DNA from 4 places in the Shewanella eurypsychrophilus genome. Region 4 is predicted to be linked to each of the others. Evidence: predicted binding sites of a transcription regulator. Region 4 holds the regulator's gene; each other region holds the start of a gene.
What was found. Region 4 encodes LexA, which represses DNA repair genes until DNA is damaged. Its sites were predicted from a motif close to TACTGTATNNNNATACAGTA; they were not measured.
Positions count from the first base shown of each region.

Region 1: a site for LexA is predicted at 2,101-2,120, ahead of recG (ATP-dependent DNA helicase RecG). Genes of this name have one in related genera too.
Region 2: a site for LexA is predicted at 2,230-2,249, ahead of recA (recombinase RecA). Genes of this name have one in related genera too.
Region 3: a site for LexA is predicted at 2,273-2,292, ahead of FM038_RS11820 (LexA family protein). Genes of this name have one in related genera too.

Region 1 is NZ_CP045503.2:5,512,838-5,516,994, forward strand. It holds gene FM038_RS23625 (hypothetical protein) at 1-280, shown strand, start outside; gene FM038_RS23630 (sensor histidine kinase) at 337-1,431, shown strand; gene FM038_RS23635 (response regulator transcription factor) at 1,449-2,045, shown strand; gene recG (ATP-dependent DNA helicase RecG) at 2,169-4,157, shown strand, end outside.
Region 2 is NZ_CP045503.2:4,204,548-4,208,704, forward strand. It holds gene alaS (alanine--tRNA ligase) at 1-634, opposite strand, end outside; gene recA (recombinase RecA) at 1,042-2,100, opposite strand; gene mutS (DNA mismatch repair protein MutS) at 2,453-4,157, shown strand, end outside.
Region 3 is NZ_CP045503.2:2,794,724-2,798,880, reverse strand. It holds gene FM038_RS11835 (Lon protease family protein) at 1-32, shown strand, start outside; gene FM038_RS11830 (manganese-dependent inorganic pyrophosphatase) at 147-1,067, opposite strand; gene FM038_RS11825 (substrate-binding periplasmic protein) at 1,297-2,103, opposite strand; gene FM038_RS11820 (LexA family protein) at 2,311-2,730, shown strand; gene FM038_RS11815 (Y-family DNA polymerase) at 2,780-4,033, shown strand; gene FM038_RS11810 (cation transporter) at 4,038-4,157, opposite strand, start outside.
Region 4 is NZ_CP045503.2:238,923-243,079, reverse strand. It holds gene plsB (glycerol-3-phosphate 1-O-acyltransferase PlsB) at 1-237, opposite strand, end outside; gene lexA (transcriptional repressor LexA) at 506-1,123, shown strand; gene FM038_RS01075 (cell division inhibitor SulA) at 1,156-1,668, shown strand; partial or broken gene coxB (cytochrome c oxidase subunit II) at 2,101-3,213, shown strand; gene ctaD (cytochrome c oxidase subunit I) at 3,265-4,157, shown strand, end outside.

The DNA.
Region 1 (4,157 bases), 580 kb from region 4:
TCTTATTCAAGCCATATCAGCTTTTAATACACCTTCCGCTTATGGTGGAGGCATGCAAAAAACAATTATGTTAAGTAATATGGCTATTGATCTGTTTGCAGAACCTTGCGATAACATCTGTTGGGGCCACGCAGAAGCGTACACTTGGCGAGGACTAGCGAAACAGAATAGTGGCGACAAACAGGGAGCACTTGATGATTGGCAGCAAGCGATTAATGTACAAACGGATTACGGCTGGGCTCACTTCCTGCTTAAACAGAATAGAGAAGTAAGCCAATAGTTAGAGATAAGGCCGTTTTGTACCACACTCACCGGCCTTAGCGAGGAGGAAACCTTATGCATAACATTAATATCGCCACCGATACCAAACAGCGCAGTACTGAAGATAAACTTGCCTGGATATATTTGGTCAACCTAGTCTTCTATCTGATCCCACTATTTATCAATGATAAATCTGCATGGGAAATCGTATTAGCGCTATTAACTCTTATCCCATTTATCTACTGCTATTTCTGGGCATATCGCAGCCCCAGCGATAAAGCCATTTACCCTATATTAGCCATGATAATGTTGGGCATTGCGATCACACCGATCAACACAGGTTCACTGTCACTGTTCACCTTCGCGGGCTTTTTTATTGGCTTCTATTATCCGCTCAGAAGTGCATTTATCAGCCTACTAGGGTTTGTAGCTCTCCTTGCAACACTCACTTTTTTACTTGGCATCAATCACTATTATTTTATCGTCTACGGCGGATTACTCATCGGGGGAGTCGGCTTATTTGGTGTTGCAGAAAGGAAACGTGTCGAAGCTAAATGTCGTGAGCAGCAGAGTAAGGCCGAAATTAGCCAGCTGGCGACCATGCTGGAACGCGAAAGAATCGCAAGAGATCTCCATGACATCATGGGACACAACCTTTCCAGCATATCTCTAAAAGCTGAGTTAGCCGAAAAATTGCTAGATAAAAATCACTACGAACAGGCCAAAGAACAGTTAAAGGAACTCAACGCGATTGCCAGAGAGAGTTTAAGCCAGGTACGCGAAACCGTCTCGGGTTATAAACATAAAGGCCTCGCATCCAGTGTCATGTCCCTGTGCCAAACTTTGCGTGATAAAGGTGTAAGTGTGAGCCTAGAAGGTAATATTCCACAGCTTGGGCCTGAATTAGAAACCCATGTCATCTTAAGTCTCACAGAGCTGTGCAATAATATTCTTCGCCATAGCCAGGCCGATCACTGCAGCCTTATCTTTGGTGAGTCTGCAGATGAGATAAGCATTTCCATCACAGATAACGGACAGATAACACACATCATTGAAGGTAATGGTTTAAAAGGGATACGGGAACGCTTGAAAGCGTTCCAGGGTAAGCTAGATTATGTGGTGGATCAGCAATGTCGATTCACCATTACGTTTCCGGCACAAGAGTCATAACCAAAGGTTAATCCAGGATGAAGATATTACTAGCAGAAGATCAAGCTATGGTCAGAGGCGCACTAGCAGCACTTTTGAGCTTAGATGGCGAGTTTGAAGTCACCCAAGCCAGCGATGGGAATGAAGCACTATCTCTGTTAAAAGCCAATAGCTACGATCTTCTGCTAACCGATATTGAAATGCCGGGCCTGACAGGATTAGAGCTTGCCAAATGGTGCCAACAACACGCTTCTATCAAGGTAATTATTCTCACCACATTTGGCAGAGCTGGCTATATTAAGCGTGCTATTGAGTCGGGCGCTGGCGGATTCTTGCTCAAAGACGCACCTTCCGACAGTCTTATTAAAGCCATACACCAAGTCATGTCGGGGAAGCGAGTTATCGACCCAGAGCTGGCAATTATGGCCATAGGTGATGAAGTAGATCCTCTTAACGATAAAGAGCGCCGTGCTCTTCGCTTAGCTGGAGACGGAAAATCTACCGCAGAGATAGCCACCAGCCTGTTCATTGCTGAAGGTACGGTACGAAATTATTTATCTGAAGCCATAAGCAAGCTTAACGCTACCAACCGAATAGACGCGGCACGTATCGCTAAACAGAAGGGCTGGCTTTAACTTTGATATATAGCAATCACCCAGCAAGATTGCCATCACTGAATTATCTGATAGTATATGTATATAAATACAGTGTTTGAGTGTTTAGCTTAAATAACACTCAGCAATAAAATGGTACCGGGCGTGAAGAGACTCGATCTAGTTCCTGTCACAGAACTGAAAGGCGTAGCTAAAAAAATGGCCGAACGCCTGGCTAAGCTCGGCATCAATACTGTGCAAGACCTGCTTTTTCATCTGCCTTTAAGGTATGAAGATCGCACTCAGATTTTTCCGATCGCCTCACTCTACCCTGGTAGTTACGGCACGATAGAAGCGACAATTCAATCGAGTCAAATCATACAGGGTCGCAAACGTATGATGACCTGTACCGTAAGAGACGACACGGGTTATTTAACCCTAAGGTTTTTTAATTTCTCCGTGGCGCAGAAAAATGGCTTAGTCAATGGTGCAACCATCAGAGCCTATGGTGAAATTAGACGTGGTAAGCACCAGGCAGAAATCATCCATCCGGAATATAAGCTGATCCATGATGACTCAGATATGGTGATGAGTGATACCCTCACACCTGTATACCCTACAACCGAAGGGTTAAAACAGGCAAGCTGGATCAAACTGACAGAGCAAGCCTTAACCATGCTCGACAATGGCGGATTACAGGAATTACTGCCGCCTCAACTCCAGCCGAGTAATATGAGTCTCAAGCAGGCATTAGACTTACTCCACAGGCCTAATAATCAAGTGTCACAGTTCGATCTTGAACAAGGTCATCACCCGGCTCAACAACGCCTGATCCAGGAAGAACTTCTAGCCCATAACTTGAGTATGCTCAAACTGCGTCAACGCAGCAATCGCGATCATGCAGTTCCTATGGCTGCAACAGGTAAGCTACTCAATCCATTTTTAAGCGCTTTACCCTTCAAACCCACGGGCGCACAGCAAAGAGTCGGCGCTGATATTTGTGCCGATCTAGAAAAAAACTCCCCCATGATGCGTTTAGTTCAGGGAGATGTAGGCTCAGGAAAAACCTTAGTGGCAGCACTCGCAGCACTGCAGGCCATCGAAAACGGTTACCAAGTTGCCATGATGGCTCCGACTGAATTGTTAGCCGAGCAACACGCCGAGAACTTCGCTCTCTGGTTCGAGCCTTTAGGGTTAAAAGTCGGCTGGCTAGCCGGTAAAATAAAGGGCAAGGCCAGAGCACAGTCTTTGCAAGATATTGAGTCTGGTGAGGCTAATATCGTTATCGGCACCCATGCCATATTCCAAGAACAAGTTGTCTTCAACAATCTTGCCCTGATCATTATCGATGAACAACATAGATTCGGCGTTCATCAGAGACTTGGCTTACGAGAAAAAGGCATCAGCCAAGGATTTCATCCGCATCAGTTAATCATGACGGCTACCCCCATTCCTCGCACATTAGCCATGACAGCCTATGCCGATCTAGATACCTCAGTGATTGATGAGCTGCCACCAGGGCGAACTCCAGTGACCACGGTAGCAGTGGCCGATACCAAGCGAAATCAACTCATCGAAAGAGTCCGTCATGCGGCCACCACAGATAACCGGCAAACCTACTGGGTCTGTACCTTAGTCGAAGAGTCTGAGGTTCTCGAGTGCCAAGCAGCTGAAGATACGGCTGCGGAGCTAACTCTGGCACTACCTGAGCTAAAAATTGGACTGGTCCATGGCCGTATGAAGTCCGCAGAAAAACAGGCCATAATGGCCAAATTTAAGTCCGGCGAACTCAATTTATTGGTCGCGACCACTGTGATTGAAGTTGGCGTAGATGTACCCAATGCCAGCCTAATGATCATCGAAAATCCCGAACGTTTAGGTTTAGCACAACTGCACCAACTCAGAGGTCGAGTTGGCCGTGGCGCTATCGCCAGTCATTGTGTACTTATGTATAAATCACCACTGTCTGCCACCGCAACCAAAAGGCTTGGTGTGCTCAGAGAGAGTAATGATGGTTTTATTATCGCTCAGAAAGATCTAGAAATTCGTGGACCAGGCGAAGTACTCGGCACTAAGCAAACTGGCATTGCCGACATGAAGATTGCCGACTTAGTCAGAGACCAAGCACTGATCCCACATATTCAGAAACTGGCC
Region 2 (4,157 bases), 1.9 Mb from region 4:
TGTTCCAGATCTCGATAAATCTGTCACCATCCTCTTCGGGGGTACCAGGACGACCGCCCCAGATATGATCGCCATGATCATAGAAGATTTCAGAACAAGGCCCACAAGGACCGGTATCACCCATTTGCCAGAAGTTATCTGAAGCGTATGGCGCTCCTTTATTGTCACCGATGCGAATTAAATTTTCAGCTGGAACGCCGATCTCTTTTGTCCAGATGTCATAGGCTTCATCATCAGTTTCATAGATGGTCACGCACAGGCGCTCTTTGGGAATTTTTAATTCTTGAGTCAAAAAGTTCCATGCAAAACCGATCGCTTCGCGTTTAAAATAATCGCCGAAACTAAAGTTACCTAACATCTCAAAAAAGGTGTGATGACGCGCGGTATAACCCACGTTATCTAAGTCGTTATGTTTGCCACCGGCTCTTACACATCTCTGTGAAGACGTTGCACGCGTATAACTACGCTTATCTTCACCAAGGAATACATCTTTGAACTGATTCATACCCGCGTTCGTAAATAATAAGGTCGGATCATTGACAGGTACCAGTGAACTGCTGTCCACAACCTGATGTTCATTTTTGCCGAAATATTCCAAGAAAGCAGTTCTTAGCGCTGCAGTGGTTTGATACATGAAATCACCCTGAGTTGAGATTGCGTAAATTATGAGCGTAGTGTTCGACGACGAATTGATGCTAATGACAGTCGTTTTATTAGTGACACTTACACTATTTTAAGCCGTATTATAAGCAGTCTACAGGATAACAACCAGAGTTTTAGGAGAGGATTATAGGAAAGGAGATATATCGTTTAACAAAACGGTTTGTTCTCTGGAGTATTGTGTCTTAGTGACTCATCATTAGGATCATGCTCCAGTACCTAAGTCATGTGATCCTGCGCAAAGTTCGTCGAACTATTTTAAAACCCGTTTTTTGCTTTTAAAGCAAGAATAGTCGCGGCGCGCAAGGTACGCTGCCGCGAAATAGTATGCCAGATGGCTCACGGGCTTGTTCATTAAACGTCAGATATTAACTGACTGAATTAAAAAACTTCACCAGTCTCGAGATCCACATTCTCATCGCCTGTAGCTGACTCTGCCGCATCTGGAGAGGCGAGTAACATACCACGAAGTGCAGTTTCAATTTCTGTCGCAATTTCAGGATGTTCAATTAGATACTTACCCGCATTTGCACGTCCCTGACCTATTTTATTGCCTTTGTAGCTGTACCAAGCACCGGCTTTCTCGACTAATTTATGTATCACACCAAGGTCGACTAATTCACCGGTACGGTTGATGCCTTTCCCATAAAGAATTTGGAATTCAGCCTGCTTAAACGGTGCGGCAATCTTGTTTTTAACCACTTTTACACGGGTCTCGTTACCGATAACTTCGTCACGATCTTTGATTGCACCGATACGGCGAATATCGAGACGTACAGAAGCGTAAAACTTAAGTGCATTACCACCGGTTGTGGTTTCAGGGTTACCGAACATGACACCAATTTTCATACGAATTTGGTTAATGAAGATAAGCATTGTATTGGTTTGTTTCAGGTTACCGGCAAGCTTACGCATTGCTTGGCTCATCATACGAGCCGCTAGCCCCATATGTGAATCACCGATCTCGCCTTCAATCTCAGCTTTTGGCGTTAGGGCCGCAACCGAATCGACGACGATGACATCAACGGCACCAGAACGGGTCAAGGCATCACAAATTTCCAACGCTTGCTCACCAGTATCGGGTTGAGAACAAAGTAGGTTATCGATGTCGACACCTAATTTTTTAGCATAAATTGGGTCTAAGGCATGCTCTGCATCGATAAAGGCACACACTCTACCTTCACGTTGAGCCGCTGCAATCACTTCTAGAGTCAGTGTCGTTTTACCAGAAGATTCAGGTCCGTAAATCTCTACGATACGTCCTAAAGGAAGTCCACCGGCACCCAGTGCAACGTCCAAAGAAAGAGAACCTGTAGAGATAGTCTCAACATCCATTGAGCGGTTCTCGCCCAGTTTCATGATAGAGCCTTTACCGAACTGTTTTTCAATTTGTCCTAAAACGGCATTCAGTGCTTTCTCTTTGTTCGCATCAATCTTCATTCCGATATCCTCTTCGCGCATAATCTAAGTCACGGCAACAATGCCGATATAAACTGGTGACGACTCCGGTATTTGAGCCAAGGAAAACTTTATCCTGCTCAAAAAGGCGTCTCAATATGAAAGCTAGTATACTGTACAATCATACAGTATCAAGTACTGATCATGATTATTTTCTTCTCTACATGTTCACTCAATTTAAAGCACTTGTTACAGAAGAAAAATTCAATCTGACTATTTATTTTTTAAAGACGCAACTGACTCGAAAAATTGCTAATATTGGCATCATATTTTTAAGGCAGCTCCGATGGAGCATCTTGCCTGTTCAATACCTCATAGAAAAAACGAGCTGTAGATGAATCCAATCGACACCCAAAGTTTAGAAAAACACACCCCTATGATGCGTCAGTACCTGACGCTCAAGGCCGAAAACCCTGACATGCTACTTTTTTATCGTATGGGTGACTTCTACGAGCTTTTCTACGACGATGCCAAGAGGGCATCCGAACTTTTAGGTATTTCACTCACCGCTCGCGGTAAGAGTGGAGGTGATCCTATTCCCATGGCAGGGCTTCCCTATCATGCCGTGGAAGGTTATCTCGCCAAACTGGTGCAACTTAGGGTCTCTGTTGCTATCTGTGAGCAGATCGGCGATCCAGCCACCTCCAAGGGACCTGTTGAGCGAAAAGTTGTTCGTCTCGTCACACCGGGAACTTTGACCGATGAGGCCTTATTGCAGGAGAGACAAGATAACCTGCTTGCCGCGGTATACCATGGGAAGGTAGGCTTTGGTTATGCCACCTTAGATCTCAGCTCCGGCCGCTTCGTTGTCAGTGAACTTGACACTAAAGATGCATTAGAAGCTGAGCTACAACGCACTAATCCAGCAGAGCTTCTCTATAGCGAAGATTTCAGTGAGATGTCTCTTATCAAAGGATTCAATGGCAAGCGCAGGCGTCCTGAATGGGAGTTTGATTTTGACACTTCACGTAAGTTGCTCTTAGATCAGTTTAAGACTAAAGATCTTCGTGGCTTCGGTCTCGAAAACGTTCGTTTGTCACTCCAAGCTGCCGGCTGTCTGATGCAGTACGTCAAAGATACTCAAAGGACCGCTCTGCCCCACATCAACTCTATCGTGCTATTTAATCAAGATGACAGCATCGTCCTCGATGCAGCCACAAGAAGAAACTTAGAGCTGACAATCAACCTACAAGGTGGGCGAGAAAATACCTTATCGGCAATCTTGGATAATACGACAACCCCCATGGGCAGTCGTATGTTACAGCGATGGATCCACGAGCCATTGAGAGATCGACAACAGGTTGAATCTCGCCTAGGAGCTCTCGATGAGTTACTCAATAGTGGACTATTTGATACGTTAACACCTCACCTAAAAGGCCTGGGGGATATTGAACGAATCACTGCTAGGCTGGCACTTAGGAGCGCAAGACCAAGGGATTTTTCACGTCTGAAGCAGGCACTATCCATATTACCAGACATCCAAGCGTTACTTGCTGATTGCCAATCACCCCATCTTATCCGCTTAGCAAAAGTCATCGGTGAATTCCCCGATGAACTTGCGCTACTCGACAGGGCTATAGTAGACAATCCGCCTATGCTGATCCGCGATGGTGGAGTCCTGAAAGATGGCTACAACGAAGAGCTAGATCAATGGCGAGCCTTGAGCAAAGGGGCAACAGATTACCTCACTGAATTAGAAACTCGTGAGAAACAAGCTACTGGTATATCGACACTGAAAGTCGGCTATAACCGCGTACATGGCTATTACATCGAAGTAAGCCGTAGAGAGTCCGATCTTGTTCCTCTGAGTTACCAGCGCAGACAAACCCTTAAGAATACTGAACGATATATCATCGCAGAACTTAAGGAGCACGAAGAAAAAGTACTTTCAAGTCAAGGCAAGGCTCTGGCACTGGAAAAACAGCTCTGGGAGCAGTTATTCGATCTTATCTTGCCGAGACTCCATGAGTTACAATTATTCGCTCAGGGAGCGGCAGAGCTAGATGTCATCAGTAATTTTGCCGAGCGCGCCGAGACAC
Region 3 (4,157 bases), 2.6 Mb from region 4:
AACTAAGAGAGACATCTCCAGCCTCAACTTAAGAGTGAGCATTTAAAACCAAGCATTCCACGGACAAAATAAAAGGCCGAATCATTGCTGTTTCGGCCTTTCAATTCTGTTTACTTAACAGTGGTTAACTGTCTATAAAGATCAGTTTAAGCCAGTGCTTCCTGTAGCTGAGGCACAACTTGCTTCTTACGGCTCAATACACCCTCTAGCCACACGCGGCCATTCTCGGTAGTCTTACCGTAGGCACGCTCGGTCAGAGTCGCATCATCACTGACGATCAATAGCTCAGAGCCCTCTTTCATGATGTCGGTCAATAGCAATAACATACTATGGCGTCCACCTTCAGCTTTTAATGCTGCGATATCAGCTTCTAGTTCAACCTTTATATCATCAAAAACGGCTAAATCGATAACTTCCAATTGACCGATACCGACTAGGTGACCATTCATTTTGAAGTCTTTAAAGTCACGCATAACAAGATCACGTACTGGTGTACCTTCGACTGCAGACTTAACTCTGAACATATCCATGCCCAACTCTTTAAAGTCCTCGATGCCAGCGATTTCAGCTAACGCTTCAACACACTTGATATCGGCAGTTGTGCAAGTAGGAGATTTAAAAATAACCGTGTCACTCAAAATTGCACACATCATGATGCCAGCGATATCTTTGGTGATCTCAACATTGTGGAAATCGTACATCATCTTGATGATAGTATTACTACAACCCACAGGGCGGATCCAACACTCTAATGGCGTCGATGTGGTTAAATCACCTAGCTTATGGTGATCAACAATTCCAACGATTGTCGCTTCGGCGATATCATCCGGCGCTTGAGTCAGCTCAGAATGATCGACGATAAAGACCTCTTCACCGGCATAGCTGGTTTTAAATTCTGGCGCTTCAAAACCAAATTTTTCTAAGATAAATGCGGTTTCAGGTGATAGTTCACCTAAACGAGCAGGAATAGACGGCTCACCGATCTGATTTCTAAGGTGTGCAAGTGCAATAGCACCACAAATTGAATCTGAATCTGGGATCTTATGGCCCACTACATAAACTGACATTGATAACTCTCCTTTAATTACCGTTATTCTACCAAATTCATCTCATTTGAAAAACATTAACTGACAATAAGCATGCCAGAGCAGGTTTAATCATGAAGTTAAGTGAGTGGCTAAGCAAAAAATGTCGAAAGTCGCAGGTAGCGAGACCTTGTAGCAGGAGTGATTTGTACCTCAGTTTTTCAATTAAAGGCACATTGATGACGAAATGGTAGAATTTTTGTACCCGAGCTTAGCGCAAAAAGTCGTTGACGATTTTTTGCATTTCACCTGTTCTGCGCATATTGTATATAGCGCTATCGAGTTGCTTCTTAAAATCTTCTTTAAATGGGTACTTTCCTTTATCCATGTTGGTAAAACCGACAAAGCCTTGCTCTATACTCACTGTGGCACCTTCCATTAGCACTACGTGTTTACCAGCTTCATCATACTCGCCAGTTAACTTGAGTTGTTTAAGCTCCCACAAAATAGAGATCCTGTCATTGAGATAGCAATCGATACGCTTAAGCCCCAACTGTAAAATGTTTTCTCGGTTTCCTTTCACCTCGCTGACACTGATTTCTCCCTCCTTGACCGCTTGCCAGAAAGCGTCGCCTCCTAAATGAAACCCCGCGTTAATACCGATAACGAGTCCATAATAATCTTCAGGCCAATTCAACCTCAGCGCCCTGAAAAATAGCTCTTCTCGGCACATGACAATCACTCTTTCATCCAAGATAGGCATAGAGTAAGGCCAGATATAAGGTCTTTTTTCGAGATGAAAATAGGGAGGGTAAATGGCAAAACCTTCACCATTTTCAATTAAGCGCAAGCCTCGCTTCCAAGGAACGGCGACAAGATTAACCTTATAGCCTTTCATTCGCGACACGCCGACCTTGATAATTTGAGTGTAAATGCCCTTCAGTTCCCCCTCTTCGAAGTAGGAATAAGGTGGATAATTTGCATCGGCATAAATAGTCACCTCGATATCTTCGGCTAACACCATTGTCGATAACCACAAGGATAGGCTAAGTGCCATCAACATCTGAAAACATTTCACGGTACTCCTCCATTAGTTTCAAACACTCATAAACGCCTCTCCTGTTTATAAATGTAGTTTACATCGACTATTTCTGCTTTTTAATACAAGGAGATGCAGCCTAGTTCTCAAAAGGGCTAAACAGCAGATCGAAAAAGATTGCCTACATGAAGATTACTGCTAAACTTATCACTGTATAAACATACAGTTAACAGTGAAGTAACCATGATGAAAGTGATCTCTATATCGGCCAGTGCGGGTATTACTGGTTTCGAGAGCCCAGCTGCCGATTACAAGCAATTGCCCTTAAGCTTAGATGAGTTACTCATAGAGCATCCCAGCGCCACCTTTATTGGCCAAGCCAATGGAGGCTCAATGCAGAATGTCGGCATTTATGACGGTGATATCCTTATCGTAGACAGGCATGTAAAAGTGCAAAACCAAGATGTGATAGTGGCAAATTACAACGGTAACTTTGTTTGCAAAATAATTGATACCAAACGGCGATTATTACTTTCTGCTAATGAAGAAAATCAACCTGTTGCCATACATGAGTATGACCAATTCAGTGTCGAAGGCGTCGTGATCCGCTCCATTCGCTGCCATCGCCCTAACCCGCTGCTGACAAATACACCAATGCGCAAATAGGATGGTTTTCATTGAAAATAATTGACTGCAATAATCATATGAAACGCTTATGTTTGCCTTAGTCGATGCAAACTCTTTCTATTGCAGCGCAGAGCAAGTATTTCGTCCCGAATGGCGTGGCCGTCCAATTGTCGTACTATCAAATAACGATGGCTGTATTGTGGCGGCAAATCGCCAAGCTATCGATGCTGGGATCCCCAAGTTTGAGCCTTATTTTAAAATAAAAGCTCAATGTGACCGATTCGGCGTTATTGCCCTTAGCTCAAACTATGAATTGTATGGTTCACTGTCCAATAATATGATGGAAGTCATTGGCCGTTTCGCTCCCGAACAGCATATTTACAGCATCGATGAATCATTTCTGTCATTTAAGCGCTGTTATCCCGCCATTCCTTGCCTGATAAAACAGGGGGAAATGATAAGGCGTGCAGTATGGAAAGAAACCCGATTAGCCGTGTCTGTGGGCATGGGCGAAACCTTAACTTTAGCTAAGATAGCCAATCATGCCGCTAAGAAACTCGCAGACTACAATGGAGTCTGTGTCATCGATAACTCGGCCCAACGAAAAGCGATTCTCTCGCAGATAAAGCCAAGTCATGTCTGGGGCATTGGTCGGCGCTTATCGAATAAGCTGGATCTGATGGGAATTAAATCGGCCTACGCACTCTCTCAAATGGCACCTGGACTGGCCAAGAAACAGTTCAGTATCGAGATGGAGCGTACGGTACGAGAACTTAATGGGGAACCTTGCAAGGGTTGGGATCAGGCCAGAGCAGATAAACAGCAGATATTCTCTACCCGCAGCATGGGAGAGCGGATCACTGATTGTACCTCGCTGCAGCAAGCACTCAGTAAACATGCCGATATAGCCACCAGCAAGTTAAGAGAGCAAGACTCGCTATGCTCGGTGATGATTGTTTTCGCTTCGAATTCTCCCTATGACGAACAGCCCACAGGATTTAAGTTCACCCATAGATTCGCCTTCCCTACCAATGAAATAGGTGAGATCACTCAAGTCATTTCTCGTATTGCCAAGCAACATTTTCGCACTGGAGTTCGCTATTATAAAGTGGGTGTGGGTTTGATTGACTTAAGTAATGAAACCAATAATCAATTGGATCTCTTTGCCAGCCCTAGAAACCCCGAACTAATGAAGGTCTATGATTCACTTAACCATAGATACGGCTCTCACTCAGTGTTTATGGCGGCCCAAGGCATTACGCCCAAATGGCACATGAGGCGAGAATTGCTGACGCCACAATACACCACTTGTTGGCAAGATATCCCTAAAATTAAGTGTTGATTAACTAATGTTTCCTGCTTCCTGGTAGAGCCTTAGGTAAAGCATTATTGCAATAGGGATCATGCTCAGAATTGTCTTTTACATTTTGATCGACATATTTGTAATAACCCTCTTTCACTCTGGT
Region 4 (4,157 bases):
TGTCTTTCCACCATCGACCACAAGGTCATCATATGGGCTTGGCAGTCCATACTTACTGGTGATTTCACTCAATGCTGCAATGTCACTGAGAGACTCAGTCTTCATCACATAAACCACTGGCTTATCAGGGTCCAAATTGAGATCGACGAAAGGTTCATGGGGCACGACGACAGTCAGTACCAACTGTTTTTGAATCCAACGTAATGATTTATACCAAAGAGAATCTTTTTTAGACATTTTCTTATGCAATGTGAGCCATCTTAATAACCGTATAGAATACCAGATAAAGCAGAGATAGCCCTAATGTCATTAATAAAAGCCACTTATAAGTCATGGTCAGTAATATATTAGCTAAGGACTCAAATTCAACGAGAGAAATACTGGCCAGCTTAACTGTTGAACTTAAATCATAAATATTGAAACTATGATAAAACTTGGTTAATCCTTGCACTGGTCACAATACTGTATATACTGACAGTAACTGTATAGAAAGACAGGATTCATAATGAGACCTTTGACACCAAGACAAGCCGAAATCCTTGAGCTCATCAAGCGTAATATTTCCGATACTGGTATGCCGCCAACCCGTGCTGAAATTGCTAAACGTTTAGGTTTCAAGAGTGCCAATGCGGCTGAAGAGCATTTAAAAGCATTAGCAAAGAAAGGCTGCATAGAGATAATTCCCGGCACCTCACGTGGCATTCGATTAACCCAAGCTGCGGAGCCGGAAGAGTTAGGCTTACCCTTGATAGGTCAAGTCGCAGCAGGAGAGCCTATTCTCGCTCAAGAACATATCGAACAACATTACCAAGTTGATCCAGCTATGTTCCGCCCCAGTGCTGACTTTCTCCTTCGGGTGCGTGGCGATAGCATGAAAGATATCGGCATTCTCGAGGGTGACTTACTTGCTGTTCACAAAATAGAACAAGCAAGAAATGGTCAAGTAGTAGTAGCACGAGTTGAAGACGACGTAACAGTAAAACGTTTTGAGAAAAAAGGCAGCATGGTTTATCTACATGCGGAAAATGAAGAGTATTCGCCCATTATTATTGATCTCACCAGCCAAAGCCTGACCATTGAAGGCCTAGCTGTTGGTGTGATCCGTAACGGCGACTGGCAATAATTGATTTCGCTGATTGACGAAGGAGCTTGGCAATGAATGATTTAATCGGAAACAGCCCTAGACACCCAGGTTTATGGTCGAATCCCCTTGACCAAGTGTCCATCGAACAAAGCAATGCGAGTATCACCACAGTTAGCACCCACACTCAGGGCCGCGTGGAGCTGAGAAAAGTGAGTAATCAGCTTGCTACTTTGAGCCATCAGGGGCAATGGATTGTATTGATCAGTCCTCCTAACATAGGTTACAAGCAGATGTTAGCCGAAGCAGGAGTCAGAATGGACCGCGTCCTTCTCGTTCATGCTAAAGACGAAGTCGAAACCTTATGGGCCATGGAGAAGGCGCTCACCAGTGGTACATCCAGTGCCGTCATCTGCTGGACTAGTGCCTTAGATTCAAGGGACAATCGCCGACTCAAACTGGTAGAAAAAAGTGCGCGCGCCCTAGGTATTGTCATTGAGGATGCGAATAGTCACTTACATGCTAAGCCCCACCGCCAAACAGATACTCACTTCAGCCAGGCCAGTTTATTTGTTTCTCTGCACTGATCTCGAGTCAATATAGCGAATAGAAATTGACTATTTAAGTCCCGTGAGGGACTTTTTTGTGTCTGATTTTTATTTAAAATATTTAAAAGTTTCGCTAAAAGTGATCTTGATCAATATTTCAACACCAAGTAAGTTAGAGTGATAACAACGATAATTTGTTATATCCAAACGATTTAGTAGTCGGCGTAGTAAAATTCTGCCATCTGTAAAAGGCCAGATATTTACCTCGCTGAGATCGGTACTGATATATTCAGCCGTAGGTGCGAGTGTGGTTAACTCTGGTAGTCAGTGACTACCAAACTAAAATAACAGGTAAACCGCCACTGCACTTTGAAGTCATCGTTGCTTTTTTGGGAACTGAAGAGTTTGCATAGAGCAGAGACTTACTGTGTGACTCTTCTTTGTCTTAATTTTTGACAGAGGAGAAGTCTAGTGAAGCGAGTGTTGTATAGTTTTCTGGCGTTGCTGTTTACGCCATACGTTTTGGCATCAGAAATGCCCCTTAATATGACAAAGGGCGTTACAGATATCAGTGGCCAGGTATACAACCTGCACATGATCATCCTGTATATCTGTTGCGCCATCGGTGTTGTGGTTTTTGGTGTGATGATCTATTCCATGATCAACCATCGTAAATCTAAGGGTGCCGTCGCAGCCAATTTCCACGAAAGTACTAAGGTCGAGATAGCTTGGACCGTTACCCCTTTCATCATACTTATCCTTATGGCTATTCCGGCGACAAAGACCTTAATCGCCATGGAAGATCCTAGTGATGCCGACATCACCATCAAGATCACAGGCTCTCAATGGAAATGGCATTACAGCTATTTCGATCAAGATATAGAATTCTATAGTTTACTCTCAACGCCAAGAGAGCAGATTGAGGGAACCGAAGAGAAGGGAGTGAACTACCTCCTAGAAGTCGATAAGCCCTTAGTGCTTCCTATCAATAAAAAAATACGCTTTCTGATGACATCGGAAGATGTGATCCACTCCTGGTGGGTTCCCGCATTTGCCGTCAAGAAAGACGCTAATCCGGGCTTTATCAATGAAGCATGGACGCGTATCAATACACCAGGTACCTACCGCGGCCAATGCGCCGAACTCTGCGGCAAAGATCATGGCTTCATGCCTATCGTGGTCGAGGCCCTGAGCCAAGCCGACTTCGACATTTGGATAGCAGAACAAAAAAATCAAGCCAGCGCAGCCGCGGCAGATGCCCAAGCCTCCTTGAGTAAATCTCTCTCCATGGATGAGCTTATGGCCCAAGGTGAACAGGTCTACATGTCTCGATGTGCCGCCTGTCATCAGCCCAACGGCATGGGTCTACCTGGCGTATTCCCTCCAATGAAAGGCAGCCCAATCACCACTGGACCATTAATAGATCACTTAGAGATGGTTATCAATGGCAAGGCGGGCACTGCGATGCAGGCTTTTGGAAAGCAATTAACCGCGCAAGAAATTGCCGCAGTAATTACTTATGAACGTAACGCTTGGGATAACAACACAGGCGATATGGTTCAGGCATCTGACGTCAGTCAGCATGGCCAATAGGGAGGCAATATGAATACTTTAACCCGCGAAGCGGAACCAAATATGGAAATCGCCCAGGTCGAAGAAGCCAGCGAGCACCATGATGAACATCACCAGCAGCACCCTTCGGGCATAAAACGTTGGCTGTTCACCACCAACCACAAAGACATAGGCACACTCTACCTCTGGTTCAGTTTTATCATGTTCCTCACGGGTGGCGCCATGGCGATGGTAATTCGTGCTGAACTGTTTCAACCAGGACTGCAGCTGATAGAACCTAACTTCTTCAATCAGATGACCACAGTCCATGGACTTATCATGGTCTTTGGTGCTGTGATGCCGGCTTTCACAGGCTTAGCAAACTGGTTGATACCTATGATGATAGGCGCGCCAGACATGGCACTGCCAAGGATGAACAACTGGAGCTTTTGGATCTTACCCTTTGCTTTCGCTATCCTGCTGAGCTCTCTGTTTATGGAGGGCGGCGGACCTAACTTTGGCTGGACCTTCTACGCGCCGCTGTCGACCACTTACAGTCCTGATAGTACGGCTCTGTTTGTTTTCTCCGTCCATATCATGGGCATCAGTTCCATCATGGGGGCAATTAACGTCGTCGTGACCATAGTCAATATGCGGGCTCCGGGTATGACCTGGATGAAGTTACCACTTTTTGTCTGGACTTGGCTTATCACCGCCTTCCTCTTGATTGCTGTGATGCCGGTACTCGCTGGCACTGTGACTATGGTGCTCACAGATAAATATTTTGGTACCAGCTTCTTCGATGCGGCGGGTGGTGGCGATCCTGTGATGTTCCAGCATATATTCTGGTTCTTCGGTCACCCCGAAGTTTACATCATGATCTTACCCTCCTTCGGTATCATCTCGGCCATAGTACCCACCTTCAGCCGTAAGAGGCTGTTTGGTTACTCATCTATGGTCTACGCCACCTCAAGTAT